DNA from 2 places in the Brevundimonas sp. GCM10030266 genome. Region 2 is predicted to be linked to the other one. Evidence: predicted binding sites of a transcription regulator. Region 2 holds the regulator's gene; the other holds the start of a gene.

Region 1 (15,158 bases), 100 kb from region 2:
CAGACAGGCCCCCAGCGCACCGACGAGATCGAGGCCGAACTGGTCTCCATGAGCAGCTGGGCGACGCCGGGAGGAACCGTCGTGGTCGCCGTCCGTCAGGCCATCGAGCCGGGCTGGCATACCTATTGGCGAAATCCCGGCGATTCCGGCGGGCCGACGACCCTGGACTGGACCCTGCCGACCGGCGTCACGGCGGGCGAGATCGTCTGGCCCCTGCCCGAGCGGCAGCGCCTGCAGGGACTCGTCAACTACGGCTATGAGGGCGCGGTCTATCTGCCCGTGCCGATCGAGGTGCCCGCCGACGCCCGCCCCGGAACGACCCTGCCCTTGCGGGTGAAGGCGCTGTTTCTGGTGTGCAGCGACGAGATGTGCATCCCGCGTGAGCTGACGCTGGGCCTGGACCTGCCGGTTCGCGAGGGCGCCGCGCCGCAGGACAGCGCCCACGGCACCGCCATCGCCCGCATCCTCGAACAGGCCCCGCGCCCCGCCGGCATCCGCGCCCACGCCACGCTTGAGAACGGCGTCCTGACCGTCACCGCGACCGGCGGCCCTCTGGCGGGCAAGGATCCGGGCGCGAGCTATTTCTTCCCGTTCGAGAGCGGTGCGCTGGATCACGCCGCCGCCCAGAGCGGATCGTGGGGACCGGAGGGCCTGACGCTGGTCCTCTCGGCGGGCATGAAACTGGCCTCCGCCGGCCTGACCGGACCGGTGTCCGGCGTGCTGGCCACCTCTCACGGCGCCTTCGAGATCACCGCCGAGCCGGGTCCGGCCCTGACCGGCGCCACCGGATCAGGCGATCTGGACCCTCTGGACGACGCCGCCCCGACGCCCGCGCCGGCCGTCGCCGGAACAGGATGGGCCGTGTTCGGACAGGCCATGCTGTTCGCCCTGATCGGCGGTCTGATCCTGAACCTGATGCCCTGCGTCTTTCCCATTCTGGCGATGAAGGCGGCGGCGCTGGCGGCCTCGGCCCATGACACGAGGCGATCGCGAACCGACGGCCTCGCCTTCCTCGCGGGGGTGCTGGCGACCTTCCTGCTGCTGGCCGGCGTCCTGCTTGGCCTGCGCGCTGCGGGCGAGGCGGTCGGCTGGGGCTTCCAACTGCAGTCCGCCCCGGTCACGGCGGGGCTGGCCCTGCTGATGCTGGCCGTGGCGCTGAACCTGTCCGGCGTCTTCCACATCGGCGGCGGGCTGCAGGGTGTGGGCTCCGGGCCGCTGTCGCGCCTGCCCGGCGGCGTCGGCGCCTTCTTCACCGGCGCCCTGGCGGTGGTGGTCGCCGCCCCCTGCACCGCCCCCTTCATGGCCTTCGCCCTGGGCGCCGCCCTGCTGATGCCCTGGCCGATGGCGCTGGCGGTCTTCCTGATGCTGGGACTGGGTCTGGCCCTGCCTTATGTGGTGGTCAGCCTGAGCCCGCGCCTGCTGGCGAAGCTGCCCCGCCCCGGCGCCTGGATGGAGCGGCTGAAGTCGTTGCTGGCCTTCCCGATGTACGGCGCCGCCCTGTGGCTGGCCTGGGTGTTCAGCAACCAGACGGGCGCCGAAGGGCTGGGCCTGCTGTTCGTCGCCGGACTGGCCGCCGCCGCGGGCCTGTGGCTGATCGGCGCCGGTCAGGGCGAACGGGCGCTGGGCCGCAGAGGGGTGATCCACACCATCGCCGGCGCCGCCCTTCTGCTGGCCGCCCTGGGTGCCGCGACCCTCGCCGCCCGCGCGCCAGTGGAGGCCCGGGACGGATCGTCCGAAGACGGAACATCCGGTCTCGCGTCGTCGCCCTGGTCCGCAGAGGCCGTCCAGGCCGCCCTGTCCGAGGGCCGTCCGGTGCTGGTCAATTTCACCGCCGACTGGTGCGTGACCTGCAAGATCAACGAGCGCACCTCCCTGACCACGCCGGGCGTGAAACGGGCGATGGACGAGACGCGCGCCGTCTATCTGGTCGGCGACTGGACGCGACGTGATGACGCGATCACCGCCGAGCTGCAGCGCCACGGACGCTCGGGCGTTCCCCTGTACCTGTTCTATCGCCCCGGCCAGACCGAGCCGGAGGTGCTGCCGCAACTGCTGACCGAGGGCGTCGTCGTCGAGGCCCTGAACGAAAGCGCGAACCCGTAGGGAGATGTCGATGACGAACCCGGATATCGAAGCGGCCCTGCGGAGAATTCTGGACGCCCAGTCCGACATCAACGCCGCCCTCTCCGAGGACGATCTGGATCCGGGCGCCGACGAACCGGTCGACCCGCCGTCGCGCCTGCAGCACATCGACGGCGGCTGTCCCCGGCTGACGGCGGCGGACGTGGGCGGCCTGCTGGCGGTCACCTATTTCGGCTCGACCTATGAGGGCTGGCCCGAGGCGCTCGAGGCCCTCGCCGATCCGGCCGTCGCGCCGTGGATCGGCTCGCTGAAGATCGACGGGCCGGACGAGGGCGCCAACGGCATGGCGACCTGGGACTTCGCCTCCCTCATTGAGCGCGCACCCGCCTTCCCGCGCCTGACTCAGCTGACCATCCCCCAGTCGGACACCGGCGACCATAACCAGAAGGCTGTCGAGGACGACCAGTCGCCGGCCTTGCTGGCGCTGATGCCCCGACTGACCGATCTGGTCCTGCCCCAGCCGCCCGAGCCCGGCTTCTTCGACCTGGACCTGCCCGACCTGCAGCGCCTGCGCACCGGCCGGGACTTCCGCACGCGCGGCTTCATCGGCCGGCTGGCCGAGGCGAAGCGGCTGCCGCGCCTCTATTTCTTCGACTTCAGCGACTCCCTGTCGCCCGTCATGGAGGTGGAGCCCGGCGGTGACGCCGAGTGGAACTCCACACCGATGGAGGACTATCTGCGCCTGTTCCGGTCGTCGTTCATGGACCAGATCCGCGCGGCGCGCCTGCGCAACACCCGCCTCAGCGAGACCCAGTTCCGGGAACTGAGGGCCCTGCGCCCGGATGTTCAGTTGAGCGTCGCGCTTGACGCCCCTCACGTCTACGTCGCCCACTGGGGCGCGACCAACTTCCCCCATGCCCACCTTTTGCTGAGCTGAGCCATGATCCGATCGACCCTCGCCGTTGTCGCCCTGTCCAGCCTCCTGCTCGCCTGCCAGCAGCAGGCCGCCGCGCCCGCTGAGAAGGCCGAAGCCCCCGCCTCCTCACCCTCTCCCGCGCCGGCGCTGATGCCCATGCCGGGCCAGCCGGCCCCCGCCTTCACCCTTGTCGATGCGGACGGCGTCCAGCGCAGCCTGTCCGACTTCCGCGGCAAGGTGGTGGTGCTGGAGTGGACCAATGAGGGCTGCCCCTACGTCCAGAAACACTATTCCGGCGCCATGCAGGCCCTGCAGCGCGAGGCGGCCGAGGACGGCGTGGTGTGGCTGAGCATCATCTCCTCCGCCCCGGGCAAGCAGGGCTATGTCGAGGGCCAGGACGCCCGTGACTGGAAGACGCGGACCCGGGCGAACGCCGCCCATCTGCTGCTCGATCCCACCGGCCAGGTCGGCCGGACCTACGGCGCCAAGACCACGCCCGACATGCGGGTCATCGACCGCGAGGGGCGGCTGGTCTTCGTCGGCGGCATTGACGACAAACCGACCGTCGAGGTCGCCGATCTGCAGGGCGCGACCAATTTCGTCCGCTCGGCGCTGGACGACGTGATGTCCGAGCGCCCGCTCCGCACCGATCTGGCGGCGCCCTACGGCTGTTCGATCAAATATGCGGACGAGGACGCCTGACGCCCGCCGTCACGCAAACCCCTGACGCCGCCTAGACCGGCGGCGCCGGCGGGGCGGTGATGACCTCGACGTTGTCGTTCAGCAGGTAGTGGAGTTCATCCAGCGCGACCCGGCGTTCGGCCGGGGTGCCGGCGGTGCGGATGGCTTCGACCTTTTTGGGCATGTCTTCCGAAATGCCGCGCAGGATGCATTTCAGGTCGCCGTCGGTGCCGCGCTCCTTGAGGATCAGGTGACCCTGCATGTCGAGGGCGGCGAGGGCCGTGGTCTCGGTTTCAAACCGGCCGATCGCCTCCGGGGTCATGTACCAGTCCGGAGAAGACGCCAGGTTGGCCTGCCACTGGCCAACGACCGAGCGAAGGGCGCCCGCGCGGCTGATGATATCCGCGAACAGCGGCTCACCGGCGACCGAGACCGGCGCCCCGGCGGGGGCGGGCGGCTGCTCCGCCGCCAGCGCGACGTTCGGGTCGGTGAGCAGCAGGGAAAGAGCCAGGGCGACGCCGCAGGACATGGGAACCTCGGGGGCTAACCTTATTTGTTTCGACGAATCATGGATTCGCCGTTGAACCGGCTTACGCCTGACCCGTAAACGAGGGTTTACGCCTCCCCGCCCGTCCGACGCCGCCGAGATCGCCATGACCGCCCGCAAACAAGCCCTCGACCTGCTCCGCGCCGTGGCGCGCAAGGACGCCGGGGCGCGCATCGTCCACCATTTCGCCACCGACCCCGGTCGGGTGGACCGGATGAGCCTGGACGCCGCGGGCCTGTATCTGGACCTGTCGAAGCAGTCGTGGAGCGCGGAAGGCTTCGAGGCGGCGCTGGATGTGGCTCGCGCCTGCGATGTCGAGGGACGGCGCAACGCCCTGTTCGCCGGCGAGGCGGTCAACAACACCGAGGGCCGCGCGGTTCTGCACCCCGCCCTGCGCGCCGCCGAGGGCGCCGACTTCCACGCCCTGGGCGAGGCGGTGTCGAAGGAGGTCGACGAGACCCGCGACGCCATGTGCGAGTTCGCCACCGACATCCGTTCGGGCGCCGAGACGGGCGGAACGAAACAGCCGTTCACCGCCATCGTTCACATCGGCATCGGTGGATCGGACCTGGGCCCGCGCCTGCTGTGGGACGCGCTGAAGCCGCTGGAGCCGACCATCGACCTGCGCTTCGTCGCCAATATCGACCCGCGCGACATGGCCGAGGCCCTGGCCGGACTGGATCCGGAAACGACGCTGGTCGTGGTCGTGTCCAAGACCTTCACCACCCAGGAGACCCTGGCCAATGCGGAGCTGGCCAAGGCCTGGCTGGCCGAAAGCCTGTCGCCGCGCCGGATGGTGCGCCACCTGATCGGCGTCACCGCCGCGCCGGAGAAGGCGAAGGACTGGGGCTGCGGCCGCACCTTCGGCTTCCGCGACTGGGTCGGCGGGCGTTATTCGCTGTGGTCGGCGGTCAGCCTGTCCGTCGCGGTCGCCCTGGGCTGGGACGTGTTCGAGCGGGTGCTGGCCGGCGCCCGGGCGATGGACGAGCATTTCGTCGAGGCCGATCTGGAGAAGAACGCCCCGGTGCTGCTGGCGCTGGCGCAGATCTTTAATGTCGAGGGCTTGGGGCGCAACGCCCGCACCGTCGCCCCCTATGCCCACGGCCTGCGCCGCCTGCCCGCCTTCCTGCAGCAGCTGGAGATGGAGTCGAACGGCAAGCGGGTGAAGCGCGACGGCACGCCCGTCGACACCGCCACCGGCCCCATCGTCTTCGGCGAACCGGGCACCAACGGCCAGCACGCCTTCTTCCAGCAGATCCATCAGGGACCGACCGTGGTTCCCGCCGAGTTCGTGGTGGTCGCCCATACCTCCGCGGCCGCCATCGACGATCGCGAAGGCGATGCGCCGCTGTGGTCGAACGCCCTGGCCCAGGCCCAGGCGCTGATGGTCGGCAAGACGGAGAAGGACGCCCGCGCCGAACTGATTGCGGCGGGCGCCGATGAGGCCGAGGCGGACCGTCTGGCCCCGCACAAGACCTTCCCCGGCGATCGTCCGTCCACGACCATCCTGCTGGACGCCCTGAGCCCCGAAGCCGTCGGCGCCCTGCTGGCGCTGTACGAGCACAAGACCTTCGTCGAGGGCGTGATTGAGGACATCAACAGCTTCGACCAGTGGGGCGTCGAACTGGGCAAGGTGCTGGCCAAGGCCATCCTGAAGGATGTCGCCGCCGGCGAACCGTCGGCCGGGCTGGATCCGTCCACGACGGAGCTGATGAAGCGGTTGATGGTATGAGCGAAGCCGAAGACGATTTCCCCGACCTGCATCCCCTGATCGCCTTCGGGACGGGGATCATCGACGATCTTGTCACGCTCGATCTGGAGTGGGCGACCAGCCGGGCTCAGTACGACGCAGGGCAGGGCCAGACCGTCGATACGGTGATGACGGCGGCGCAGGCCATCATGCTGGGACGCGCCCTGATCGAGCGCGGCGAATTGGCGGCGGCTGCGGAAGCCGCCGAAGAAGGCTAGGCCGGCGGCTGCCACAGCTCGATGGCGTTGCCTTCCGGGTCGTGGATGCGGGCGAAGCGGCCGATCTCGGGCGAGGCGTCCCATTCGGGCTTGGTGATGATCTCGATACCGGCCGCCCGGAGCGACGTCAGCAGACCGTCCAGGTCATCGACGCGCAGGTTCAGCATGAAGGCCTTGTCGGCGGCGAAATAGTCGCTGTCGGCCTTGAACGGCGCGAAGACCGTCGGCCCGGCCTGCTGGTTCCACAGGAAGACGCCCGGAGGGGCGCCGACGCCCAGATGCTCCAGATACCAGGCCGCAAGGGCCTCGGGATCCTTCGCGCGGAAAAAGAAGCCGCCGATGCCGGTGACCGCCATGTGATGTCCTCCCTGTCCGACAGCACCCTGCGCCGGGATTAGGCCGGACGCCAGAGGGGGCGCCAGAGGGGGGCGTCAGACAGGAAAAAGGCGGGCCTTCGTTTCCGAAGCCCGCCTTCCTCGCCCACACGTCCGGCTGAACTCACGCGGCCGGACGGAAGGGTGTCTGATTACCAGCGACGGTCGTAGCGGTAGTCGCGGCGTTCATCGCGACGGTTCTCCCGGCGCCATTCGCGGTAGTCGCGACGTTGCTCCCAGCGCGGGTCGCGGCTGTTGATGCCGTGTTCGCGCTCCCAGTGGCCCTGGTTCCGGTAGCAGCGGCCGCCGCGGTAGTAGCCGCAGTCGTCGCCGCGGTTGCTGGCGGCGGCGCCGAGGGCCGCGCCGGCGAGGGCGCCGCCGATGGCGTAGGTGCCGTCGCCGTTGCCGATGGCCGCGCCGGCCAGACCACCGACGACCGCGCCGATCACGGCGTTGCGGCTGGTATTGTCACGGTCGCGGCTCTGGGCCTCGGCCGGGGCGGCGGCCATCAGGGTCATGGCGCCGACCAGGGCCGGCGTGGCGATAGCGAATTTCGAAAGCGTCTTCATGGTCGGCTCCTTTCAAACGGACCGGCGTCTCCGCCGGGTGTGTGGCCTTTATGGAGGGGCCAGCCTGAACAAGCCGGGAGGGGGCCGTTCAGTTTCGGTTCACCTTGCATAAATCGCTGTAATGTCGGCTGATGGCCGCGAAAGGGAGGCGTTCTGGGTGAAACGGCTGTTGGCGATCGTGCTGCTGGCGACAACGTCGGGCCTAGCCCTGACGCTGGTCGCCGCGCCCGCCGCCGCCCAGGTGGTGCAGCAACCCCCGCCGCCACCGCCTCCTCCACCGCCACCACCTCCGCCGCCACCGGCGCCGACCGAGGTCCGCATTTCGGCGCCGAGCGAGATCGACCCCGTGGCGACCATCCTGCGGCGCGAGGGCGATGCGAAGGTCGCCGCCGAGGCCCTCGTGGCGCTGGGCGTCGAACGCTATGGCGCGCAAGACGCCGCCGGGGCCGCCGCCGCCATCCGGGCCGCCGTCGAGGTGATCGAGACCCGGCTGGGACCGAACGATCGGGCCCTGGCCCATCCGCTGGCGACACAGGCCCGGCTGAAGCTGGAGAACGGCGATTACGCCGGGGCGCTGGCCGACATCGAGCGGGCGTTGGCCCTGACGGACCCGGCGGAACAGGCGACCCTGCTGTACGACCGGGGGCGTATCCTCGACGCCCTGGGCCGCAACGAGGAGGCCGAGGCCTCGGCCCGCGCCAGCCTGGCCTTGCGCCGCACCCAGCTGGGCGAGGTGCACGAGAAGACCGCCGACAGCCTGAACCTGGTCGCCAACGCCCTGACCGCCCAGGGCCGCCATGCCGAGGCCGATCCGCTCTACCGGCAGGTGCTGGGCATGTATGAGGTGCTGTACGGGCCGGACGACTTCCATGTCGCCATCGTGCTGTCGAACCTGGGCAACTCCCTGCGCCGCACCGGGCGGGCGCATCAGGCCGAGCCGCTTTACGTCCGCGCCGTGGCCATCGCCGAGGGCGCCAATGATCCCGTCCTGCTGGCCCAGTGCCTGACCAACTACGGCTGGTATCTGCATGTGACCAAGCAGGGCGAGCGGGCCGAGGCGCCGTTCCGCCGGGCGCTGGAACTGGCGCTGGAGATCGTCGGGCCGGACCATCCCTTCACCGGCAACGCCCGCGCCAACCTGGGCTACGCCCTGTCCGACCAGGGCCGCTGGACCGAGGCCGAGGCGCCGTTCCGCGAGGGGCTGGCCGTTTATGAGGCGGGCGTGGGCGCCGACAGCCCCGACCTGCTCGACACCCTGACCGGCTATGCCGCCGTGCTGGACCGGCTGGGCCGCGCGCCCGAGGCTGAGGGCCTGTACCAGCGGGCCCGGTCCATCGCCGCCGACCGCCTGCCCCCCGCCCACGCGACGGCGCTGTCGGGGACCGAACAGTACGCCGGCTTCCTGATCAACCGCGCCCGCTCCGACGAGGCGTTGGTGCTGGTCCGCGATGGGCTGGGCGATCTGCTGGGCCAGCAGGCCCGCGGCCGCGACTGGCGCACCCGCGTGCGCGGCGCCCGCCCCCTGTTCGCCCGACAGGTCGAGGCCGCCTGGACCCTGTCCGCCGCGACGGACTGACGCCGCCCGAATCCAGCCGCTGACGCTTGACGGTCGGGGGTCCGCCCCCTACTTGCCGCTCGCGTTGGCACTCTCACGGGTCGGCTGCCAAAACGGCGATCCGGCGCGGGTGCTTCCCATCATTTCAGAACGCCCCGTTCCGGGGGTTTACAGGGAGAAGTCCGATGGCGTTCCGTCCGCTCGGCGACCGCGTGCTGGTCAAGCGCGTTGAAGAAGAATCCAAGACCAAGGGCGGGATCATCATCCCCGACACCGCCAAGGAAAAGCCGCAGGAAGGCGAAGTTATCTCCGTCGGCGCCGGCGTCCGTGACGACAGCGGCGTCGTCCAGGCCCTGGAACTGAAGGCCGGCGACCGCATCCTGTTCGGCAAATGGTCGGGCACCGAGATCAAGATCGACGGCGAAGACCTGATCATCATGAAGGAATCGGACGTCCTGGGCGTCCTGAGCTGAGTGATTGGTGATGGGTGATTGGTGGCTGGCGCGACCGAGACCGGTTCGCCGCCGCCGCTGATCCCATCCTCACCAACCACCAAACACCAATCACCTCTTTCAAGGAGCAGCCGCCAATGGCCGCCAAGATCGTACAGTTCAACACCGACGCGCGCGACAAGATGCTGCGCGGCGTCAACGTGCTCGCCAACGCCGTCAAGGTCACCCTGGGTCCGAAGGGCCGCAATGTGGTGATCCAGAAGTCGTTCGGCGCCCCGCGCTCGACCAAGGACGGCGTTTCGGTCGCCAAGGAAATCGAGCTGGAAGACGCCTTCGAGAACATGGGCGCCCAGATGATCCGCGAAGTCGCGTCGAAGACGAACGACAAGGCGGGTGACGGCACCACCACCGCGACCGTCCTGGCCCAGGCCATCGTGCAGGAGGGCCTGAAGGCCGTCGCCGCGGGCATGAACCCGATGGACCTGAAGCGCGGCATCGACAAGGCGGTCACCGCCGTCCTGGCCGAGGTCAAGGCCAGCTCCAAGCCGGTCTCCAACAACTCGGAAATCGCCCAGGTCGGCACCATCTCGGCCAACGGCGACGCTGAAGTCGGCGGCCTGATCGCCGAAGCCATGGCCAAGGTCGGCAACGACGGCGTCATCACCGTTGAAGAAGCCAAGACCGCCGAAACCACCGTCGACATCGTCGAGGGCATGCAGTTCGACCGCGGCTACCTGAGCCCCTACTTCATCACCAACGCCGACAAGATGGAGGCCCAGCTCGAGGAGCCGCTCATCCTGCTCCACGAGAAGAAGCTGTCGTCGCTGCAGGCCATGCTCCCGATCCTGGAAGCCGTGGTCCAGTCGGGTCGCCCGCTGATCATCATCGCCGAGGACATCGAGGGCGAGGCCCTGGCCACCCTCGTCGTGAACAAGCTGCGTGGCGGCCTGCGCGTCGCCGCCGTCAAGGCTCCGGGCTTCGGCGACCGCCGCAAGGCCATGCTGGAAGACATCGCCATCCTGACGGGCGGCCAGGTCATCTCGGAAGACCTCGGCATCAAGCTGGAGAGCGTCACGCTCGACATGCTGGGCCGCGCCAAGAAGGTCACCATCACCAAGGACGACACCACCATCGTGGAAGGCGTCGGCGAGAAGGCTGACATCGAAGGCCGCGTCGCCCAGATCAAGGCCCAGATCGAAGCCACGACCTCGGACTACGACAAGGAGAAGCTGCAGGAACGTCTGGCCAAGCTGGCCGGCGGCGTCGCCGTCCTGCGCGTCGGCGGCTCGACCGAGGTCGAGGTCAAGGAGAAGAAGGACCGCGTCGACGACGCCCTGAACGCCACCCGCGCCGCGGCTGACGAAGGCATCGTCCCGGGCGGCGGCATCGCCCTGCTCAAGGCCTCCAAGGTCCTGGCCGACGTCAAGGGCGACAACGCCGACCAGACCGCCGGCATCGCCATCATCCGTCGCGCCCTGCAGGCTCCGATCCGTCAGATCTCGGAGAACGCGGGCGTCGAGGGTTCGATCGTCGTCGGCAAGGTGCTGGAATCGACCGACGCCTCGTTCGGCTTCAACGCCCAGACCGAAGAGTACGGCGACCTGGTCAAGATGGGCGTCATCGACCCCGCCAAGGTGGTCCGCACCGCCCTGCAGGACGCGGCCTCGGTGGCCGGCATCCTGATCACGACCGAAGCCGCGGTCGCCGACGCGCCGAAGAAGGCCTCGGCCGGCGGCGCCCCGGACATGGGCGGCGGCATGGGCGGCATGGGCGGGATGGACTTCTAAGCGGATCGAGGCGAGCCGAAAGGCTCGCCTCGGGACGCCCCGGCGAAGGCCGGGGGTTGGAAGTTCAGCGGTTCAAGCTGAGAACGAAGAAGGCGCTCCGGGAGACCGGGGCGCCTTTTTTTGGCGGATCTTTGGCTTTTACAGACAAGTATCTACGAGACCGCACACCCAGACCTGATGGAGAGTGGCGTGTATTTGAAAGAAAATGATGCCCGCGCGCGAGGCGGCGACACGACTGACTTCACGGCCGACATTGCAGCTCAACTGATTTTGATGATAGGTAACGCCGCTTTAGCACTGAAGGACCGCTACGACATATTTCTATCGCACTCGATGCGAGATGCTGGTTTGGTTCTGGGCGTAAAAAAGATTCTCGAGGCCAGCGGAAAAACTGTTTATGTTGACTGGATTGAGGATCCGGAATTGGATCGGAACGCGATATCTGTTGGCACTGCCGAGACGTTGCGAAAACAGATGCGCAAGAGCGATTCTTGCTTCTATCTTCATTCAAGACACTCACGGACCTCTCTGTGGATGCCATGGGAACTCGGTTTCTTCGATGGAATGAATGGAAACGTTGCAATTCTCCCCCTCATACCACCAAACGGGCATCTAGATTTCTCTGGTCAAGAGTATCTTGAGTTATACCCAAAGGTAGATTTCACAGATATTAGTTCTTCTCCAAACATATACATAAACAAGTCAGCCAAAACTGAAACTGCAGCCGTTTTCAAACGTTATGACGACTGGAAAACGGGAAACGACAAACTACGCCCCAGCGGTTGACTAGCCGCCCGACAGCCAACGCCTTAAAGGCGTAGCTGTGTTCGCTCGATGATCAAGGACCATCCAAAGCGGCTTGGGCTCACCGTTAATCTCACCCCAAACGATCCGATGGTAGAGGCCGAGATACTCCCACTCCGCCCAAGCTCGGTCATACGGATCGTCCGCCGACGGCAAGAGGGCTATAGTACCCAAGCTCTTATAGCCGTCTGCTACGCCGAGTTCCCACGGCACCCAGCGGCTTTCCTTGCTATTGGGGCTCACCAGCAAGACGAACCTATGAGTTTGCCGGATGCGAGACTTTAACAGACGTGCGGTCTCGTCGTTAGTGTAAGGAGGCATCGCAGGGTCTATCTCATCGAGATAAACTTTGGCTCCGTGGTTCTCGAGGAGAATTGTTGCGCCAAGGACGAGATCCTTATCCTTGCTCGAATGAGAGAGGAATGTTGAACCCGTCAGCGTTTGGCTAGACGCCTTACGACGCCGCGCAACCTGTTCATCCAGCTTTAATCCGGCGGCGGCAGAGCGCAGTTCATCGCGGGTGACATACTCCACCATGTCGATAGCTCAATCGACCTTTGATAGACGATTTATTATATCACCGATTATCGCCAGAAGAATTTCGGATGAGTTGTTAGGGTCTCCAAGTCGGTCAAGTTCATCATCTGTCGGCCTTGAAGCTCTGACACCGGTCGTTGGTATATCCGACCCACGAATGTTGTCGGCAATTGCTTTGGCAGCCCCCCCGGTAGCGCCAACAGGCAATATAAAAGCACCGGCCGCTCGGGCTGCTTCATACTCGGCAAACACCCCGTCGGCATCGACAAGGATGCCATCCTGCAGCTTCGCCCCACCGAGGAAGATCACCACTCCGGCATAGCGGGACATTTCGACGCGAAGCGCCGCCCACTGAGTCCGATCTGGGTCTTTGCCTTCTAGAGGCTGAAGAAACGGGCGCACGATGAGACGCCGGTCAAGATCCCACCCACCCTCCTGGCGGAGCGCATCGATGAAGCCGGCTATCGCTGCTGAACCTACAAGCACGCCCGATCCAGAAACCAAATCCCGACCGATCCTACCGATCAGACCGCCAACACCTTCTGACAGCCGGTACAGGTCCGCAGCCCCGGATGCACTTCCCTCCAAGGGCCAACTACCACTTACCCATACCCGCATACTTGCGACGCGACGCTCGATCTGTTTGAGAAGTTCCGGAATTTCTGAATACTCATCGACCTCTACAGTTATAAGACCATAGCGTCTTAGGTCCTGTGCCCACAGCCGGTGTTGCGCCGCACGGGCTTCGAACTCCGCATCTGTTTTAAAATCAGATCTGGCCGGCGGTTTAACAATCGCAAAATGCTCACCCGGAGTTTCGGCGAAACTTTCGCGAATGGTCGACAGGACTTGCCTGATGTTGGGGTCAGTCAGACTTAGGCCAACAAATAGCATCGACATGCTTGTCAGATGCGCTTGCAGAAGAGGCAGAAAGGCGCCGCGGCGAGAGCGATAGAGCTCGTAATCCTCAGTCGAAATGACAATGTCATCCAGCCGATCAATCGATCCATGCATCTTGTAGAGGTGAGCAGCCCCAGGCTTGGGCTTCAGGGTGAGATCGCTGGGAGCTGAAACTGGATCAATCGGCCGCCTTACGGTCTCGAATGCTCGCTCTACCAGACGATCGTAGTTGGTCGTCCAGATATGGCGAGCTGGTAACCGCGCTATAACCTCCAAAGATTCAGGCACCGGTCGATCAACGCCAATCTCTGACTTGATTACATTACGCACTCCCGTGGCGTTGCCACGCTCAGTGATGTGCCACTGAGCTAGAGCCGCAAGATCCGAGATATCATGTGAATGGACCCCCAGTTCCTCCCCAATATCCTTAAGCAGCTCCGACCAAGTCGGATAACCAGCCGCCCGAGATATACCGGCGCCAACGAAGAATGCACCATAACCTTGGTGCAGAGCTTGCGGAAAAGACTTTAGCAACTTGGTACGGCCGGGACTCGCCATCACTTACCGTCCGACCGCCTTTGCTGCGGCCTCAATCCAAGTCGCCATGTTGCTATAGCCGTTATCGTTCACCCAATCGTAGCTCTTGTAGAGGGTGCTCAGCAGCACCTTCTGCCCCCCCCTGTCGATATGGAGCTTAGTGAGCGGATTGACGCCTGGCTGGTCGGCGCCTGTCGTCGGGTGTTTGAGTCGATGGATGTCGATGGCAAGAATGCCTTTTCCCAACTGATAGCTGCGCTTGATTTCATGTATGACCCAATCCCGTTGCGCAGTTTCATGGCCGTAAAGGACGACGGTGACCGATGTGCCAGAGAGTTGGGACTCGATCCATTTTTCGATCCCGCCGGCCTTCCTCTTCGCCTCTTCAAACTCGGCTGCATCGTAGAACGGCTGGGCTTCATGCTCCGGCCTAACCACCCATGAGTTGCGAACTTGGGTCACGCGCATGACATCGCGCGCATAGTGAAAACTGAAAAATACCCGCCGGGCCATATTTGCCTCCCCAAGCTTTGCTTGACTCAACCAAAGAGAGAGTCCCAGCCAATGTCAAACGGACACTCTCGAAGGACAGCCCGCCCCTAGCCGTACAGCTCCCGCTGAGGTAGTTGAATCCGCTTGCCAACGGATATCCAGCGGATGTCCGTTAAGACGGGTTGTCGGGGGACAAAATGATTGACGTCTTCGTTAGCGTGGGAACCGGCCTTAGCGCCGAGCAGGAGGCTTTCGTGAGCGCGGTAGAGGCGCGGCTGAGAGCGCTCGGCTGCTCCCCCTGCACCATCGGTAGAAACACTTTTAGCGCCGATGCGCCTCTTCGCGCGATCACCAACCAGATGGACAAGTGTTCGGGCGTAGTTGTGATCGCGGTCGAACGCTACTGGATCGGAGATGGCTTTGAGCGACGGGGTTCAGACGCTCAAAAGGCGGTCAAAGACGCGGGCCTCGCGACGCCATGGAATCAGATCGAAGCGGCTCTCGCTTACAATCGCAACCTCCCACTCTTGGTGCTTGTTGACCAGAATGTCCGCTGCGATGGATTGCTCGAAAAAGGGAACGATTGGTTTGTCCACCAGCTCCCGATCAACCCCAACTCACTGAACACCCCTACCTTCGCCGGACTGCTCGACAACTGGCGCCAGCGGCTCTCTACTTCCCCGAGACCGTCGGAGACAGTGCCTGATCTGGGAACGGTGAGCTTGTACGCTTTCATCAGATCACTACGCCTATCCCATGTCTGGGCGGCACTCGGCGCCCTCGCGATCCTTCTAGGTGGCGCATTTACTGCCGGTATGTGGATGCAGAAGCTGATGCCGCCGCAAGAGCCTCCCCACGTTACGTCAAGCGCGAGCGTAAGCCCCTCCTCGGAGCAGAAAAAGGAATAGCGCACTCGTGCTGGGAAGCGAGCGTACGCGTCTTGCGGATCTGTCCGCC
Region 2 (15,158 bases):
AAGCCGGTCTCGCCGATGATCGCCGAGGAGCTGGGGGCCACCTACTGGGACGACCTGGACCAGATGCTGGCGCGGATGGACCTGATCTCGCTGAACTGCCCGGCGACGAAGGAGACCCATCACCTGCTGTCGGCGGAGCGGCTGGCGAAGCTGCGGCCCGAGGCGATCCTGGTGAACACCGCGCGCGGCGAACTGATCGACGAGACTGCGCTGGCCGAGGCTGTGGCCCAGCGTCGCATCGCCGGGGTCGGGCTGGATGTGTTCGAGCAGGAGCCGAAGGTGCATCCGGGCCTGCTGGGCCATCCGAACGTGGTGCTGCTGCCGCATCTGGGCTCGGCCACCATTGAGGCGCGGCAGGATATGGGCGACCGGGTGATCGCCAACATCCAGACCTTCGCCAACGGCCATCGCCCGCCGGACCGCGTCATTCCTGCGATGTTCTGATATTCGCGGTTGACGACGCGCCCGCGTTTGGGTTGCTTGCCCCCCGCAAGTATCGGGGGATCATTGTGAAATCGGGATTGAGCAAGGCGGCGCGCGCAGCGTTGTCGCGGCGCGGCGTACTGGTCGGCGCAGGCGCACTGGGAGTCATGACGGCCGTGCCGGCCTTGCCGGCGAGGGCGACGCAGGCCGCGACCGGGCCCTATGGCCTGGAGACCTTCTTCACGCCGAGCCGCACCCGGTCGGCGACCTTGTCGCCCTCGGGGCAGCGCATTGCGGTGCTGGAGCAGCTGGGGACAGAGGACGAGCCGCTCGGCGTCATCGACATCATCGACGCCAACAACCCCGAGGGGCCGCGTCGGCGGATTTCGCTGGGTCAGCTTGAGGTCGAGGCCCTTGAATGGGGAAGCGATGAGCGCCTGCTGGTGCGTGTGGCCATCACGGTCGTCACGGCGTCGCGCGGAAGGACCGGCTCGAACATGCGTCGGCCGGGCGTCGAACTGACCTCGCGGCGGGTGGTCTCGGTCGGGGCGACGGGCGGCGATGTCGTCGTGATGTTCCAGGACCAGCGGCAGCGCATGCGCGCCTCTCTCAACATGGGAACGGTGGTCGACATGCTGCCCGGCGACCCGGACCATGTGCTGATGACCGCCTGGGAGCGGGACGGCGTGCTGGGTCTGCATCGGGTCAACATCAATACCGGGTCGGCCGAGCGGATCGAGCGCGGCGGCTCGGGCACCTTCGCCTGGCAGACCCAGGGCGGCGTCGCCGTCATGCGGCACGACATCAACATGCGCGGCACAGTGGAGACGGTCTATGCCCGGGCTCCGGGCGAGCGGGACTGGAAGCTGGTCCGCCGGACCCGCACCATCGACGCGCCCGACTTCTCCTGGGTCGGCGAGACGGAGCGGCCCGGCGTGGTTCTGGTCTCGGCGCGGAGCGAGGGCGAGGACGTGGAAAGCATCCGCGAGATGAACCTGCACAGTCTGGAGCTCGGCGCGCCGATAAACGGGCGTCAGAACCGGGACGTCCTGTACGGCCTGAAGGATTCCGCCGGGAAATACATGGGTGCGGCCTACTACGGCGAGCGGCTGGAATATGAGTTCCAGGAGCCCGTGATGGCGGTGCACCATCGCGGCCTGAACCGGTTCTTCGAGAACGAGTGCGATGTCCATCTGACGGACGTGGACGTCGCCCGCAATCGCTTCATCGCCTATGTCACCGGGCCGCGAGAGCCGGGCGCCTGGTTCTTCTACGACCGGGACGCACGGGCCATCGTGAACATCGGCGCGCGGGCGACGCTCGACATCGCGCGGCTGGCCCCGTCGGAGCGTCTGATGGTGACGACGCGGGACGGAGCGCAGATCGAGGCCTATCTGACGGCGCCGCCGGGCGGGGCGCCGGGGCCTCTGGTGGTCATGCCGCACGGCGGGCCGAGCTGCGGGACACCCAGGGCTGGGACCGCGAGGTCCAGGCGCTCGCGGCGCAGGGATGGTGGGTTCTGCGTCCCAATTTCCGCGGCTCCGGCGGCTATGGCCTCGGCTTCGCCAGCCAGGGCTGGACCCGCTGGGGTGACCGGATGCAGGAGGACGTCGAGGACGCGGTGGCCCTGGCCATCGAAAGCAAGGGCCTGGACGCGACCCGGGTCGCGATCATCGGCTCCAGCTACGGCGGCTATGCGGCGCTGATGGGCGCGGTGCGTCGCCCGGACCTCTACAAGGCGGCGATCGGCATCTGCGGCGTCTATGACCTGCCGGACATGCTGGCCTGGGAAGAGCGTGAGGACGACCAGCCGGGCAAGCCGGTCTACGACTTCTGGGTCCGGCGGATCGGCGACCCGCGCACCGTGGGACCGGCGCTGCAGGCGGCGTCGCCACGCCGTCGGGTCGCCGAGGTGTCCTGTCCGGTGCTGCTGGTGCACGGCGTTGACGACAAGGTCGTGCCGATCGTCCAGTCGCGCCGCATGAACGACGCCCTGCGCGCCGCCGGCAAGTCGGTGGAGCTGGTGGAGGTCGCTGACGCCGGGCACGCCGACTGGACGGCCAGCGAGGGCGAAGTCCTGATGCGGCGCTACGTGGCCTTGCTGCGGACCGCCTTCGCCTGACCGCAGACCGGGCAGTCCGGATCGGGGGCGACGCGGACGGTCCGCGCCGTCCCCGCCAGTCCGTCGTACAGGAGCAGGCGGCCTGACAGCGGCTCGCCCGCGTCGGCGATCAGCTTGATCGCCTCCAGCGCCGCCATGGCCCCGACGACGCCAGCCAGGGCGCCGATGACGCCGACGCGACTGCAGGTCTCGGCGTCCGGCGGGCTGTCAGGCACCATGCAGCGATAGCAGGGGCGACCTCGGAAGACGCCGACCTGTCCGCTCCAGCGGCCCAGGGCGCCGGAGACCAGCGGGACGCCGTGGGCCACGCAGGCGGCGTTGACGCAAAAGCGGGTTTCAAAATCGTCGGTGCCGTCGATGACGACATCACAGCCCTCGACCAAGGCCGCGGCGTTCTCGGCCGTCAGGTGCTCGGGGCGCAGTTCCAGCGCGACATGGGGATTGAGGGCGGCCAGGGCCTCGGCGCCGGCGACGACCTTGGCGCGGCCGATGTCGGCGCTGTCGAAGACGATCTGGCGCTGGAGATTGGACAGGGCGACCGTGTCGTCGTCGATCAGGCGCAGGGCGCCGATGCCGGCGGCCGCCAGATAGAGGGCCGCGGGGGCGCCGACGCCGCCCAGGCCGATCAGGCCGACGCGCGCGGCCTTGAGCCGCTGCTGGCCGGGACCGCCCACCTCGGACAGCACCAGATGACGGGCGTAGCGTTCGATTTCGTCTTCGGAAAAGGTCACAGGCCTCAGTTAGGCGCTGGCGACGGGAAGGTCACGCCTCTTCAGGCGGCGGCCTTGAAGTCCACGATGGCCTCGGCCTCGTTCGCCGTCAGGCGCGAGATCTCGGCGGCGCCCACGCGCTGGAGCATGGTCGCGGGATCGGGGCAGACGCTGATCGGCTCATGCAGAACGCGGGCGCTGATCGGGGTGTCGACCAGGATGCGCAGGCCGGTGTGGCGGCGGTCGTTCAGCAGGCGACGCATCAACCGGTCGATATCAACCCGGGCGCCTTCGATGACCTGAAGGATCTGGCCATGGTGGAACATGATCGACGCGGTGATGTCGTCGCGACGGTTGTTGGCCTCCGACGCGCCGAGGATGTGGGCGAGCGAAATGGTCGAGACGCCCGTTACTCCGGTCGCTTCACTGGCGTAAATCACTCGATGCAGCACGATCCAACCCCAAATTGGCCGCCCGACGGGCTCAGTTTGTTAATGTAACGGGTTACATTGGTGATATTGTGGCGCTTGCGTATCGTTGAAATCCCACAGGATTCCCTTGCCTCGCCGCATTTCGGTCTCCATCTCAACGGGATGACGAACATCGCATCTTCTTTTCCGGACTGGCACGGCACAACGATCCTTGCCGTGCGTAAGGATGGCCGCACGGTCATCGCCGGCGACGGCCAGGTCTCGATGGGACCGACCATCGTCAAGGGCGCGGCGCGCAAGGTCCGCACCCTGGCGGGCGGCAAGGTGCTGGCGGGTTTCGCCGGCGCGACGGCCGACGCCTTCACCCTGATCGAACGGCTGGAAGCCAAGCTGGAGCAGTATCCGGACCAGCTGGCCCGCGCCTGCGTGGATCTGGCCAAGGACTGGCGCACGGATCGCTACCTGCGACGGCTTGAGGCCATGTTGCTGGTGGCGGACAAGGATTCGATCTTCACCGTGACCGGCGTCGGCGACGTGCTGGAGCCGGAACATGGCGTGGCGGCGGTCGGTTCGGGCGGCAACTACGCCCTGTCGGCGGCCCGCGCCCTGATCGAGAACACCGAGCTGGACGCCGAGACGATCGCGCGCCGATCGATGGCCATCGCGGCGGAGATCTGCGTGTACACCAACGGGAACCTGACGGTGGAGGCGCTGGAGTAGGGGTGCGTCTTATGGTTGTGTTGATGTGGTGAGTTTCCGGGGTTCATCACAACGGGCGCAACGGATGCACAACGAACACGACGGGCGCGAGCCTGTCCCCGAAGCGATAGATCGCATGGGGCGGCGTGTGCTGAACGCCGCATTCGCGGTTCACACGGCGCTCGGGCCAGGATTGTTGGAGAGCGTCTACGAGGCCTGCCTTGCGGAGGAGCTTCGGTTGGCTGGGCTCAGGGTCGAACGGCAAGTCGTGGTTCCTGTCCAGTATGCGATATTCGGCTGGAAACCGGCTACCGGTTGGATTTGCTGGTTGAGGGCTGCGTGGTGGTCGAGGTCAAATCGATCGACGCCCTTGCGTCGATCCATGCGGCCCAGGTGCTGACCTATCTGAGGTTTTCCGGCGTTCGGCTCGGTTACCTGATCAATTTCAACACCGTCATGCTGAAGACAGGCCTTCGTCGGCTCGTTGTGTGAGCCGAGGCTGGTTGTTTCACACCAAGGACACCAAGGAAGACACGAAGAACACCAAGGGATCGTGCTCGGAGCGAGGCGTGAGCGCCTCCGTTGTTCGCGAGGGATGATTGACGCGTTCCGCGTCCTTTGCGGTCGCTCAGGTCTCTTGGTGTCCTTGGTGTCTTCCTTGGTGTCCTTGGTGTGAAACCTGCTGCGGTTGGGCTGAAGCGCGGGCTTTCCGTCGCGCCCCCTCCCGCAGGCGGCGGAAGCGTCCTATCTGCGCTGTATGACCGACCTCTCTCCCCGCGAAATCGTTTCCGAACTCGACCGCTTCATCGTCGGTCAACATGACGCCAAGCGCGCCGTGGCCGTGGCCCTGCGCAATCGCTGGCGGCGCAAGCGTGTGCCGGATGATCTGCGCGACGAGGTGACGCCGAAGAATATCCTGATGATCGGGCCGACGGGCGTCGGGAAGACCGAGATCGCGCGGCGGCTGGCGAAGCTGGCCGGGTCGCCCTTCCTGAAGGTCGAGGCGACGAAGTTCACCGAGGTCGGCTATGTCGGGCGCGACGTGGACCAGATCATGCGCGATCTGGTCGAGGCGGCGCTGGTCATGGTGCGCGACAAGCGCCGGGCGGGCGTGAAGGCCAAGGCCGAGGGCGCCGCCGAGGAACGGATCCTCGACGCCCTGGTCGGGCCGGGCTCGCAGCCGGCGACGCGCGACAGCTTCCGCAAGAAGCTGCGCGCCGGTGAACTGGACGACAAGGAGATCGAGCTGGAGCTGGCTGACACCGCCTCGCCGATGCAGGGCATGGACCTGCCGGGCGGCGGCAATGTCGGGATGATCAACCTGTCGGAGATGCTGGGCAAGCTGGGCGGGGCGCGGACCAAGAAGGTCAAGCTGACGGTCAGGGACGCCGTCGCGCCGCTCACCACCGAGGAAAGCGACAAACTGCTGGATCAGGAGAGCCTGACCGCCGAAGCCCTGTCGCTGGCCGAGAACGAGGGCATCGTCTTCATCGACGAGATCGACAAGGTGGCCGTGCGGTCGGAAGGCCGCGGCGCGGATGTCAGCCGCGAGGGCGTGCAGCGCGACCTGCTGCCGCTGATCGAGGGCACGACCGTCTCGACCAAATACGGGCCGGTGAAGTCCGACCATGTGCTGTTCATCGCCTCGGGCGCCTTCCACGTGGCCAAGCCGTCGGATCTGCTGCCCGAGCTGCAGGGGCGTCTGCCGATCCGGGTGGAGCTGAAGGCGCTGACCCGCGATGACTTCAAGCGGATCCTGACAGAGCCGGAAGCCAATCTGATCCGTCAGAACCAGGCCCTGCTGGCGACGGAAGAGGTGACCCTGGTCTTCACCGACGACGCGGTGGAGGCGCTGGCCGATGCGGCGGTGGCCGCCAATTCGGCGGTCGAGAACATCGGCGCCCGTCGTCTGCAGACGGTGCTGGAGCGGGTGCTGGAGGAGACCAGCTTCAAGGCGTCGGACCTGACCGGCCAGACGATCACCTTCGACGGCGCGCAGGTGCGCGAGCGGATCGGCGAACTGGCGAAGAATGCCGACCTGAGCCGCTACATTCTCTGACGGATTGAAGCAGGTCAGGTCGGGGCGCGTGTCGCCGCGGCCTCGGCCTCCTGACGGGCGCGCTGGTCGGCGGCGTTGGATTTCAGCACCATCGCCCCGATCAGGACGATGACGACCAACGCCAGTCCCGCCAGCACCCACAGTCCCGTGGCGCTGCTCCGATTGCGGCGTGCGACCCGATCCTCGGCCATCGTGTCTCTCCGGAAAGGCCCCCGGAACAGATGGTACTCCATATTGGGCACGATCGACATCCGCTGTCTGGCGGATGCATCCGATCGCGGGTCCGGCGCGTAGACAGACGTCGGGATCAAAGGAGTGCTGCGCCATGATCGCCCGCCTGTCTGTCCTCACCTTCGTCGTCGGCGGGGCCCTGATCGCCACGCCCGCGCTTGCCCAGAGCGTGGATATGGACCGTTTCGACGGTCGCTGGTTCGAGGTCGTGCGCAGCCCCAATGACCTGCAGAAGGACTGCCGACGCGCCCAGATCGACTTCACCCCGCAGAGCCGGGCCGACCGCTACGGGATCGTCGTCACCTGCACCCGCCGTGCGGATGGCGTGGTGGAGACCCTGCGCGCCAATGCGCGGGTGACGGATCCGGGGACCAACCGGAATTTCCGCTTCAGCCTGACCGGGCTGCTGAGCTTCGGCGGGCTGGCGGGCCAGAACTATCGGGTGCAGGCCCACGCCGACGACTACAGCTGGGCCATCCTGTCGTTGCCGAACCGGTCGGACTGGTGGATCTGGCATCGCAGCCAGAGCCCGTCGGCGGCGGTGCGCGCGGATCTGGTCCGACGGGCGGCGGCGCTGGGCCTGCCGACGGCGCAGGTCGTGCAGACCGGGCAGTAACCCCGCACTTGAAACCGGAACGAAGGCGGAACATAACGGGGGCATGGCCGCCGCCGCGCTTCAGATCGACCTTGTCTTCAGCCGACCCGAGACCACCCAGGCGGTGACGCGGGGCGCGGCGCGTCTGATGCTGGACCTCGGCTATGCGCCGCTGCTGGAGGTGTGTCTTCCCAATGGACGGCGGGCCGATGTCATGGCGCTGGGGCCGAGGGGCGACATCGTCATCGTCGAGGTGAAGTCCGGCGTCGAGGACTATCGCGTCGATCGCAAATGGCACGAGTACGGACCGTTCTGCGACGCCTTCTATTTCGCCGTGGCGCCCGAGTTTCCGCAAGGCGTGCTGCCCGACGAGCCGGGGCTGATCGTGGCCGACGGCTTCGGCGGGGCGGTGGTGCGTGACGCCCCCTCCAGCCCCCTGGCGCCCGCGCGGCGCAAGGCCCTGACCATCGCCTTCGGGCGGCTTGGGGCCATGCGGACGCTCAGGGACGCCTGACGGCGGTCAGGAGACGGGGCCGCTTTCGCCCGCGCTCTGGATCGCCGCGGTGGTGGCGGCGCAGCCCATCAGGCTTTCGTCCCCGACCTTGACCATGGCGGTCAGCGGATAGGTGCGGTCGCTCATGCCGTCGCTGCATTCGGTGGCGGTCAGGGTGAGGTCGAAGACAGTGCCCGTCGCCGAGCGGGTCTGCAGGGTGGCCACCGTGCCTTGGACGGTCAGGGCGGGCTGGGGCGCGCGTTGCTCGGGCCGGTCGACGCCCGAATAGACCAGCTCCTGACCGGTCAGCCGGATGCCCCAGAAGGGCTCGGTGCCGACCAGGCTGAGCGGCTGGGTCAGATCTACGCCGGCCAGCACGGCGGCCGGGGCGGGCGGTTCGGCCGGCGCCTCGACGGTCTCTCCACCCTGCGAACAGGCGGCGAGGATGAGGGCTAGGGCGGACGCGGCGGCGAGGACGGTCAGGCGCATGGGGGGAACTCCACCAACGGGGCGGGCAGGAAGACCCGGAAGGCTGTCCGGGGTCAAGTTACAGCCAGCCCTTCCGCTTGAACCACAGCAGGGGAAGGATGGCGGAAATGACCATGGCCACGACGGCCAGCGGATAGCCGGCCATCCAGTGCAGTTCGGGCATGTGGTCGAAATTCATGCCGTAGATCGAGGCGATCAGGGTCGGCGGCAGGAAGGCGACGGCGGCGACCGAGAAGATCTTGATGATCGACGACTGCTCGATGTTGATCAGGCCCAGCGCCGCCGACAGCTGGAAATTGATCGAGGCGGCGACGGACTGGTTGTGGGCGCTCAGGCTTTCGACGTCGCGGCTGAGCGAGCGCAGGTGGGCGCGGGCGTCGCCGCTGTCGATCCGCTCGTCGGCGGTGACGAAGGCGAAGACGCGGGTCAGGCCGGCCAGGCTCTGCTCGATGCGGGCGTTGGCGATCTGGGCGCGGCCCAGCTTGGTGATCAGCTTCTCGAACCCGACCGTCTTGCCGCCCGAGAAGACGTGATTGGCGATGCCCTCCACCCGCACCACGGTCTTGGACAGGATGTCCGACGCGCGGTCGACCACCACCTCCATCAGGTTCAGGAACAGGTCCGCGCCAGAGCCGCACAGGCCCGGCTCGCGCTCCAGCTTCTCCAGCAGCAGGGCGAAGGGCTTGGGCTCGGCGTAGCGGATGGTGATCAGCGGGCCGGCGGTCAGGACGAAGGTGACCGGCTCGATGCCGGGGATTTCCTCGTCGCCCCGGGTGATGATGTCGGCGGTCAGATAGGTGGCCCCGTTCTCGCGATAGACGCGGCTGGAGGCCTCCAGCTCCTTCATCTCCTCGCGGGTGGGCACGGAGACGCCCAGCGCGGCCTCGACCGCGGCGTCCTCGTCGCGTGTGGGATTGAGCATGTCGATCCACAGCACGTCGGGATGCAGCGACAGCTTGCCCGCCTCGATCACGGCGTCCTCGCAGGCGGCGCCTGTCGAGCGATACATGCGGATCACTGGAAGGCCTCCCGAACGGAGGCCCTCAGGTCAGTTCTGGCCGGCGGCCGAGGGAACCGACGCCATCTCGACGCCAGCGGCGACGGGCGCCTGCTGGTAGATGAAGCCGTTGGTCGGATAGACGGTCGTGCCGAGGTCATTGATCGGGTTGTACCAGACCTTCACGGCGGTCCAATCGTTGTCGCCCGAAACATCAACGACGGTGACGTTTTCCTCGACCTTGCCGCGGCTGCCGCCCCAGTTGGCGTGGGTGATGCGGATCACGCGGGGGGTCAGGACTTCGGAGACGACGGCGACGTGCCCGCGGCTCATGCGGCCGCTCGCCTCGAACGAGAGGACCGATCCGGTGCGGGGGGTGTTGCCGGTCTGGAAGCGCCCCTGCGCCTGACGCCACCAGGTCAGGGCGTCGCCGAAGATCTGGATGCCCGAGAACATGCGGGCGAAGGTCACGCACTGCCAGTACGGCTCTCCGGCGTTCGCTGCGGGGGCGGTGGCGCCCAGCACAAACATTCCGAGGGTCGCCGCAACTGCGGCGGCTTTGAGCCGTTTGAACATGCTGAGGCTTTTCCCGACTGCCGTTGAAACAAGCCGTAACCGATAGTGGGCGAGGGTTGAAGACCCCTTTACGCCGTCGGTGTGCGCGCTTCGGTCGCGGCTTGACCTGAGCCGTTGGGCTTGGCGAATCGCCGCAAAGCGGTGCGGGCAGGGCGTTCGACGAGGTGATAGGTCGCCATGGCCGCCACCGGAATGGCCGCGACGACGGCCAACCACACAATCATGTGAAAACGCTTGTCGTCGGCCCCGGTCAGGCGCGCGGCGACATTGGTCATGACCAGCAGGACCGGCGCGCAGACCATGTAGATAGAGTAGGAAATCTCGCCCAGATAGACGCCGAAGGGCGAGGCGAAGAGGCTGGCCTTCTCATTGGCCAGCGAGCCCAGCGACAGGATCAGCCCGCCCGCGAACAGGACGGTGACCGGATCCCACAGGCCCAGCGACGCGCTGATGATGACGCCCGCGCCGCTCAGCAGGGCGACCAGTCCCGCATGGGGGATCGGGGCGCGGCGATAGATAAGATACAGGGCGCAGCCCAGCAGGAAGCAGGGGACGATGCGCAGCGCGCCCCAGCGGAAGGTGGCCTCGGTCAGGGAGAAGCCGGCCAGCGGCTGGAAGGCGGCGTAGATGCCCAGCGCCACGATGGCCGCCAGAACGGTGGCCACGACCGGTCGATCCTTCAGTCGCCAGGCGACGAAGGCGAAGGCCGGGAAGGTCAGATAGGCGAACCATTCCGCCGAGATCGACCAGGACGGATGGTTGAAGGCCGACGACGGCGCCAGACCCCAGGCGTGGGTCATGGTCAGGTGGGCGGGCAGGGCGCGCCAGTCGGTCAGGCTCTCACTGACGGACAGGCCCGCGAACACCGCGCCGATCCCCAGCACGGCCATGCCGGCCAGCGTCACCAGATGCAGCGGATAGACCCGGGCGATCCGCGCCCACAGGAAGCCCTTGTGGGAATAGCGCTTCTCGCCGACCGCCTCGAGATAGACGTGGCTGAGGATGAAGCCGGACAGGACGAAGAAGACCTCGACGCCCAGATAGCCCTTGGTCACCAGCGTGGGCGTGAAGCCGACGTTCAGGTGCGGCCAGGCCGTGTAGAGCACCACCCAGGCGGCCGCGAGGAAGCGCAGCGTCGTCAGGGCGCGAAGATCGGGGGGTGTGGCCACGGGCGTCATGCCCGCGACCGTAACCGACCTGGAGTCTGGAAACCGTTAAGCGGCGCACTCCACCGGCTTGGTCTCGCCCGGTCCATACATGGCGCAGGAGCGGTCGATCTCGTCCTGGATCATCTGGCAGGGATTTGCCGGATTGCAGGGCGGGTGGCTGGCCGGGCTGACGCGGGTGCAGCGGCTGGCCAGGGCGACGGCGGCGGCCTCGCCCTGTTCGGCGGTGCAGGAGGCGGCCTCGGCCGGCGCCTCTTCCTGCGGCGGCGCATCGGCGGGCATGACCGGTTCCGGCGTCGCCGCCGTGGTCGCGGGCGCGGCGGGCTCCGCGCCCGGAGACGCGGGTTGCTGGTCGCAGGCGGCCACCATCAGCAGGGCGGCGGTCAACAGGATCGGCAGGCGCATCGTCATCTCCCCATGACGTGGAGAAACGACGATGCCGCGTTTTGGTTACCGATAAAAGCCCGTAACGCTGTCAGGCGAAATCAGCGACCCAGGGCCGCGCGCTGCAGGGCGAACAGCTCGCCGCAGCCGATCTCGGCCAGTTCGAACAGGCGGTTGAACTCGGCGCGCGAGAAGCCGCGCTTCTCGCCCGTGGCCTGGATCTCGACGATGGTCCCCGAGCCGGTCAGGACGAAATTGCTGTCGGCCTCGGCGGAGGAGTCCTCTTCGTAGTCGAGGTCCAGCACCGGCTGGTCGTTGCAGACGCCGCAAGAGACGGCGGCGACCTGGTCGAGGATCGGATCGGTCTTCATCACGCCCTCGGCGCGCAGGTAGTCGAAGGCCGAGGCCATGGCGACCCAGGCGCCGGTGATGGCGGCGGTGCGGGTGCCGCCATCGGCCTGGATGACGTCGCAGTCCAGGACCACCTGACGCTCGCCCAGCGCCTTCAGGTCCACGACGGCGCGCAAGCTACGGCCGATCAGGCGCTGGATTTCCTGCGTCCGGCCGGTCTGCTTGCCCGCCGCGGCCTCACGACGACCGCGGGTGTGGGTGGCGCGGGGCAGCATGCCGTATTCGGCCGTCACCCAGCCCTGACCCTTGCCGCGCATCCAGCCGGGGACGTTCTCTTCCACCGACGCGGTGACCAGAACCTTCGTATTGCCGAAGGTGACCAGGCAGGAGCCCTCGGCGTAGCGGTTCACGCCGGTTTCCAGCGTCACCTTGCGGAGCTGTTCGGGGGTGCGGTCGGAAGGGCGGGGCGTGGTCATGATCGGGGGTCCGTGGAAGCCGTCTTGGAAGAGGACGGGGCGCTGCTTATCCTGAAACCATGAGCCTGTCCCCCTCCACGCCCGGTCTGGTGCGCCTGCGTCCCGCGACGCCGGCGGATGTGCCCGTGCTGCAGGCCTGGGACCGGGAGCCGCATGTGATCGCCTGCTCCAGCGACCGGCCTGATCTGGAGGTCGCCTTTGACGGCATCGACTGGCCGGAGGAACTGGCCGCGGCCTCGCCTGTGAGTTTCCACCTGATCGCCGAGGCGGACGGTCGGCCCATCGGCGCCATGCAGGTGTGCGACCCGCATCTGGAGCCCAGCCATTACTGGGGCGAGATCGAGCCGGGCCTGCGGGCCATGGACATCTGGATCGGCCCGGCGGATGCGCTCAATCGCGGCTACGGCACGCAAATGATGACGCTGGCGATCGAGGCCGCCTTCGCCGATCCGACGGTGAAGGCGGTCATCATCGACCCCCTGAACACCAATACGGACGCCCATCGCTTCTACCGCCGGCTGGGGTTCGAAGAGGTCGGACGACAGGTCTTCAATGACGAGGATGATTGTCTGGTGATGAGGCTGGATCGGGCGGCGTGGGCGGCGAGAGGCGCGGCATGACCTTTCTGAACCCCTCCCCGACCCTGCCGGCGCTGGACCAGCGCGCGCGCGACATCTTCCGGCGCATCGTCGAAAGCTATCTCCAGACCGGCGAGCCGGTGGGGTCGCGGACGCTGGCGATGAGCGGGGTCAGCCTGTCGCCGGCCTCGATCCGCAACACCATGCAGGACCTGACGCTGGCGGGGCTGCTGGCCTCGCCGCACACCTCGGCGGGGCGGATCCCGACCCATGCGGGCCTGCGGCTGTTCGTCGACGGCCTGCTGGAGATCGGCGACATCTCCACGGAGGAGCGGCGCGAGATTGACGGGCGGCTGGCGGGGCGCGGCCGCAGCTTCGATGAGGCGCTGAACGAGGCCTCGTCCCTGCTGTCGGGTCTGGCGGGCGGCGCCAGCATCGTGGCCAGTCCGGTGCGCGACGCCGGGGTCAAGCATGTGGAGTTCGTGGCGCTGGGCCATGATCAGGCGCTGGCGGTGCTGGTCGGCGACGACGGCTCGGTCGAGAACCGGCTGATGCCGCTGAAGGCCGGGGTGACGCCCTCGACCCTGCAGGAGGCGTCGAACTTCCTGAATGCCCGTCTGCGTGGTCGCCCCCTGCATGAGGCGCGCACCGAGATGCGGACCGAGCTGGATCTGGCGCGGCGCGAGCTGGACGCGACGGCGGCGCGACTGGTCGAGGATGGGCTGGCCGCCTGGTCAGGCGGGGCGGAGCGAGAACGCGCGCTGATCGTGCGGGGCCGGGCCAATCTGCTGCAGGACGCCGGGGCGATGGAGGATCTGGAGAAGGTCCGCGTCCTGTTCGACGATCTGGAGCAGAAGGAACAGCTGATCGGCCTGCTGGACGGGGTGTCCTCGGCCCAGGGCGTCCGCATCTTTATCGGCGCGGAAACGCGCCTGTTCTCACTTTCGGGTTCCGCCGTGATCGCGGCGCCCTATATGAGCGGCCGACAACGGGTTCTGGGCGCCATAGGCGTGATCGGGCCCGCGAGACTGAACTACGCCCGTGTCATCCCGTTGGTGGACTATACCGCCCGGGTGCTGGGCCGGATGCTGGACGGACAAGAGACGTGAACGATACCCCCGACTACGATCCCGAAACCGAACTGGACGCCGACATCGGCGAGGCCGAAGGCTTTGGCGGCGAGGACGACCTGGCCCCGCTGGACGCCGTGATCGCCGAGCGCGACCAGTGGAAGGATCGCGCCCTGCGCGCCGTGGCCGAGGCCGAGAACACCAAGCGCCGGGCCGAAACCCAGAACAATGACGCCCGCGCCTACGCCATCCAGAAGTTCGCGCGCGACCTTCTGGTCGTGGCCGACAATCTGGAGCGCGCCATCCAGGCCGCGCCGAAGGAGGCCGACGGCGCCGCCGCAGGCCTGACCGAAGGGCTGGAGCTGACCCAGAAGGCCCTGTTCTCGGCCTTCGAGGCCAACAATCTGAAGCGCGTCGCGCCGGAGCCGGGCGAGGTCTTCGACCCGCACCTGCATCAGGCGATGATGGAGCAGCCGTCCGACACCGTTCAGGGCGGTCAGGTGATCCAGACCCTGCAGGCCGGCTACGCCCTGTTCGGCCGCACCGTGCGTCCGGCCATGGTGGTGGTCGCCGCCAAGGGCTCCGGCGCCGCGGCGGGCAATGCGGCCTATGCCGCCGCCCAGGCCACCGGCGGGAATTTCGACAGCAAGGCTTAACCCCTTCTCCCCTCCGGGGGAGAAGGTGGCATGCGGAGCATGACGGATGAGGGGGATGCTGGAAGCGGCGTCCCCCTCTCCAATTGCGGTGCGGATAGAGTCCCCCTCATCCCTCCCTTCGGGACACCTTCTCCCCCGAGGGGAGAAGGATTCAGCGCTTCAGCCGCGCCTCGAAGAAGGCCAGCAGCTTCGCCCAGCCGTCTGCGGCGTCGGCCGCGCGGTAGCTGTCGCGGTAGTCGGCGTGGAAGCCGTGCGGGGCGCCCGGATAGACGACGATGTCGCTGGCGGTCTGGCCGGCGCGGGCCAGGGCGCGGCGCATGGCCTCGACGCTGGGGAGGGGGATGCCGGTGTCGTTCTCGCCATAAAGGCCCAGCACCGGGGATTTGAGGTCATCGGCCAGATCGACCGGCCAGGGCTGGCCGCTGGAGATCTGTTCGGGGGTGGCGTTGGCGGCGGGGGCCAGACGGCCGTACCAGGCGACGCCGCCGTCGATGACGGCGAAGCGGGCGCAGGCCTGCCAGGTGACCTTGCCGCCCCAGCACCAGCCGGTGATGCCGACCTTGTCGCCGTCGGCCCAGAGCTGCTGGCTGACCCAGTCCAGCGTGGCCGACACATCGCCCATCACCTGCTCATAACCGGCCGCCGAGACGAT

What was found. Region 2 encodes HrcA, which represses chaperone genes, less so after heat shock. Its sites were predicted from a motif close to GTTAGCANTCNNNNNNNNNGANTGCTAAC; they were not measured.
Region 1: a site for HrcA is predicted at 8,777-8,805, ahead of groES (co-chaperone GroES). Genes of this name have one in related genera too.

What each region holds. Positions count from the first base shown of each region.
Region 1 is NZ_JBHTCY010000001.1:796,878-812,035, reverse strand. Features, by position in the region: gene ACFQQC_RS04275 (protein-disulfide reductase DsbD family protein) at 1-2,103, shown strand, start outside; gene ACFQQC_RS04270 (hypothetical protein) at 2,114-3,019, shown strand; gene ACFQQC_RS04265 (thioredoxin family protein) at 3,023-3,700, shown strand; gene ACFQQC_RS04260 (hypothetical protein) at 3,732-4,208, opposite strand; gene pgi (glucose-6-phosphate isomerase) at 4,333-5,958, shown strand; gene ACFQQC_RS04250 (hypothetical protein) at 5,955-6,194, shown strand; gene ACFQQC_RS04245 (VOC family protein) at 6,191-6,550, opposite strand; gene ACFQQC_RS04240 (hypothetical protein) at 6,721-7,137, opposite strand; gene ACFQQC_RS04235 (tetratricopeptide repeat protein) at 7,295-8,713, shown strand; gene groES (co-chaperone GroES) at 8,878-9,165, shown strand; gene groL (chaperonin GroEL) at 9,282-10,931, shown strand; gene ACFQQC_RS04220 (toll/interleukin-1 receptor domain-containing protein) at 11,121-11,717, shown strand; gene ACFQQC_RS04215 (toll/interleukin-1 receptor domain-containing protein) at 11,718-12,272, opposite strand; gene ACFQQC_RS04210 (SIR2 family protein) at 12,282-13,730, opposite strand; gene ACFQQC_RS04205 (TIR domain-containing protein) at 13,734-14,222, opposite strand; gene ACFQQC_RS04200 (hypothetical protein) at 14,399-15,109, shown strand.
Region 2 is NZ_JBHTCY010000001.1:899,222-914,379, forward strand. Features, by position in the region: gene ACFQQC_RS04695 (2-hydroxyacid dehydrogenase) at 1-444, shown strand, start outside; gene ACFQQC_RS04700 (alpha/beta hydrolase family protein) at 1,604-2,545, shown strand; gene ACFQQC_RS04705 (HesA/MoeB/ThiF family protein) at 2,512-3,276, opposite strand; gene ACFQQC_RS04710 (BLUF domain-containing protein) at 3,318-3,695, opposite strand; gene hslV (ATP-dependent protease subunit HslV) at 3,849-4,406, shown strand; gene ACFQQC_RS04720 (GxxExxY protein) at 4,522-4,785, shown strand; gene ACFQQC_RS04725 (GxxExxY protein) at 4,701-4,877, shown strand; gene hslU (ATP-dependent protease ATPase subunit HslU) at 5,143-6,444, shown strand; gene ACFQQC_RS04735 (hypothetical protein) at 6,459-6,635, opposite strand; gene ACFQQC_RS04740 (lipocalin family protein) at 6,770-7,291, shown strand; gene mmcB (DNA repair putative endonuclease MmcB) at 7,335-7,784, shown strand; gene ACFQQC_RS04750 (hypothetical protein) at 7,791-8,252, opposite strand; gene ACFQQC_RS04755 (magnesium transporter CorA family protein) at 8,311-9,261, opposite strand; gene ACFQQC_RS04760 (CHAP domain-containing protein) at 9,301-9,825, opposite strand; gene ACFQQC_RS04765 (acyltransferase family protein) at 9,894-11,003, opposite strand; gene ACFQQC_RS04770 (hypothetical protein) at 11,040-11,396, opposite strand; gene rph (ribonuclease PH) at 11,477-12,202, opposite strand; gene ACFQQC_RS04780 (GNAT family N-acetyltransferase) at 12,262-12,822, shown strand; gene hrcA (heat-inducible transcriptional repressor HrcA) at 12,819-13,889, shown strand; gene grpE (nucleotide exchange factor GrpE) at 13,922-14,506, shown strand; gene ACFQQC_RS04795 (dienelactone hydrolase family protein) at 14,658-15,158, opposite strand, start outside.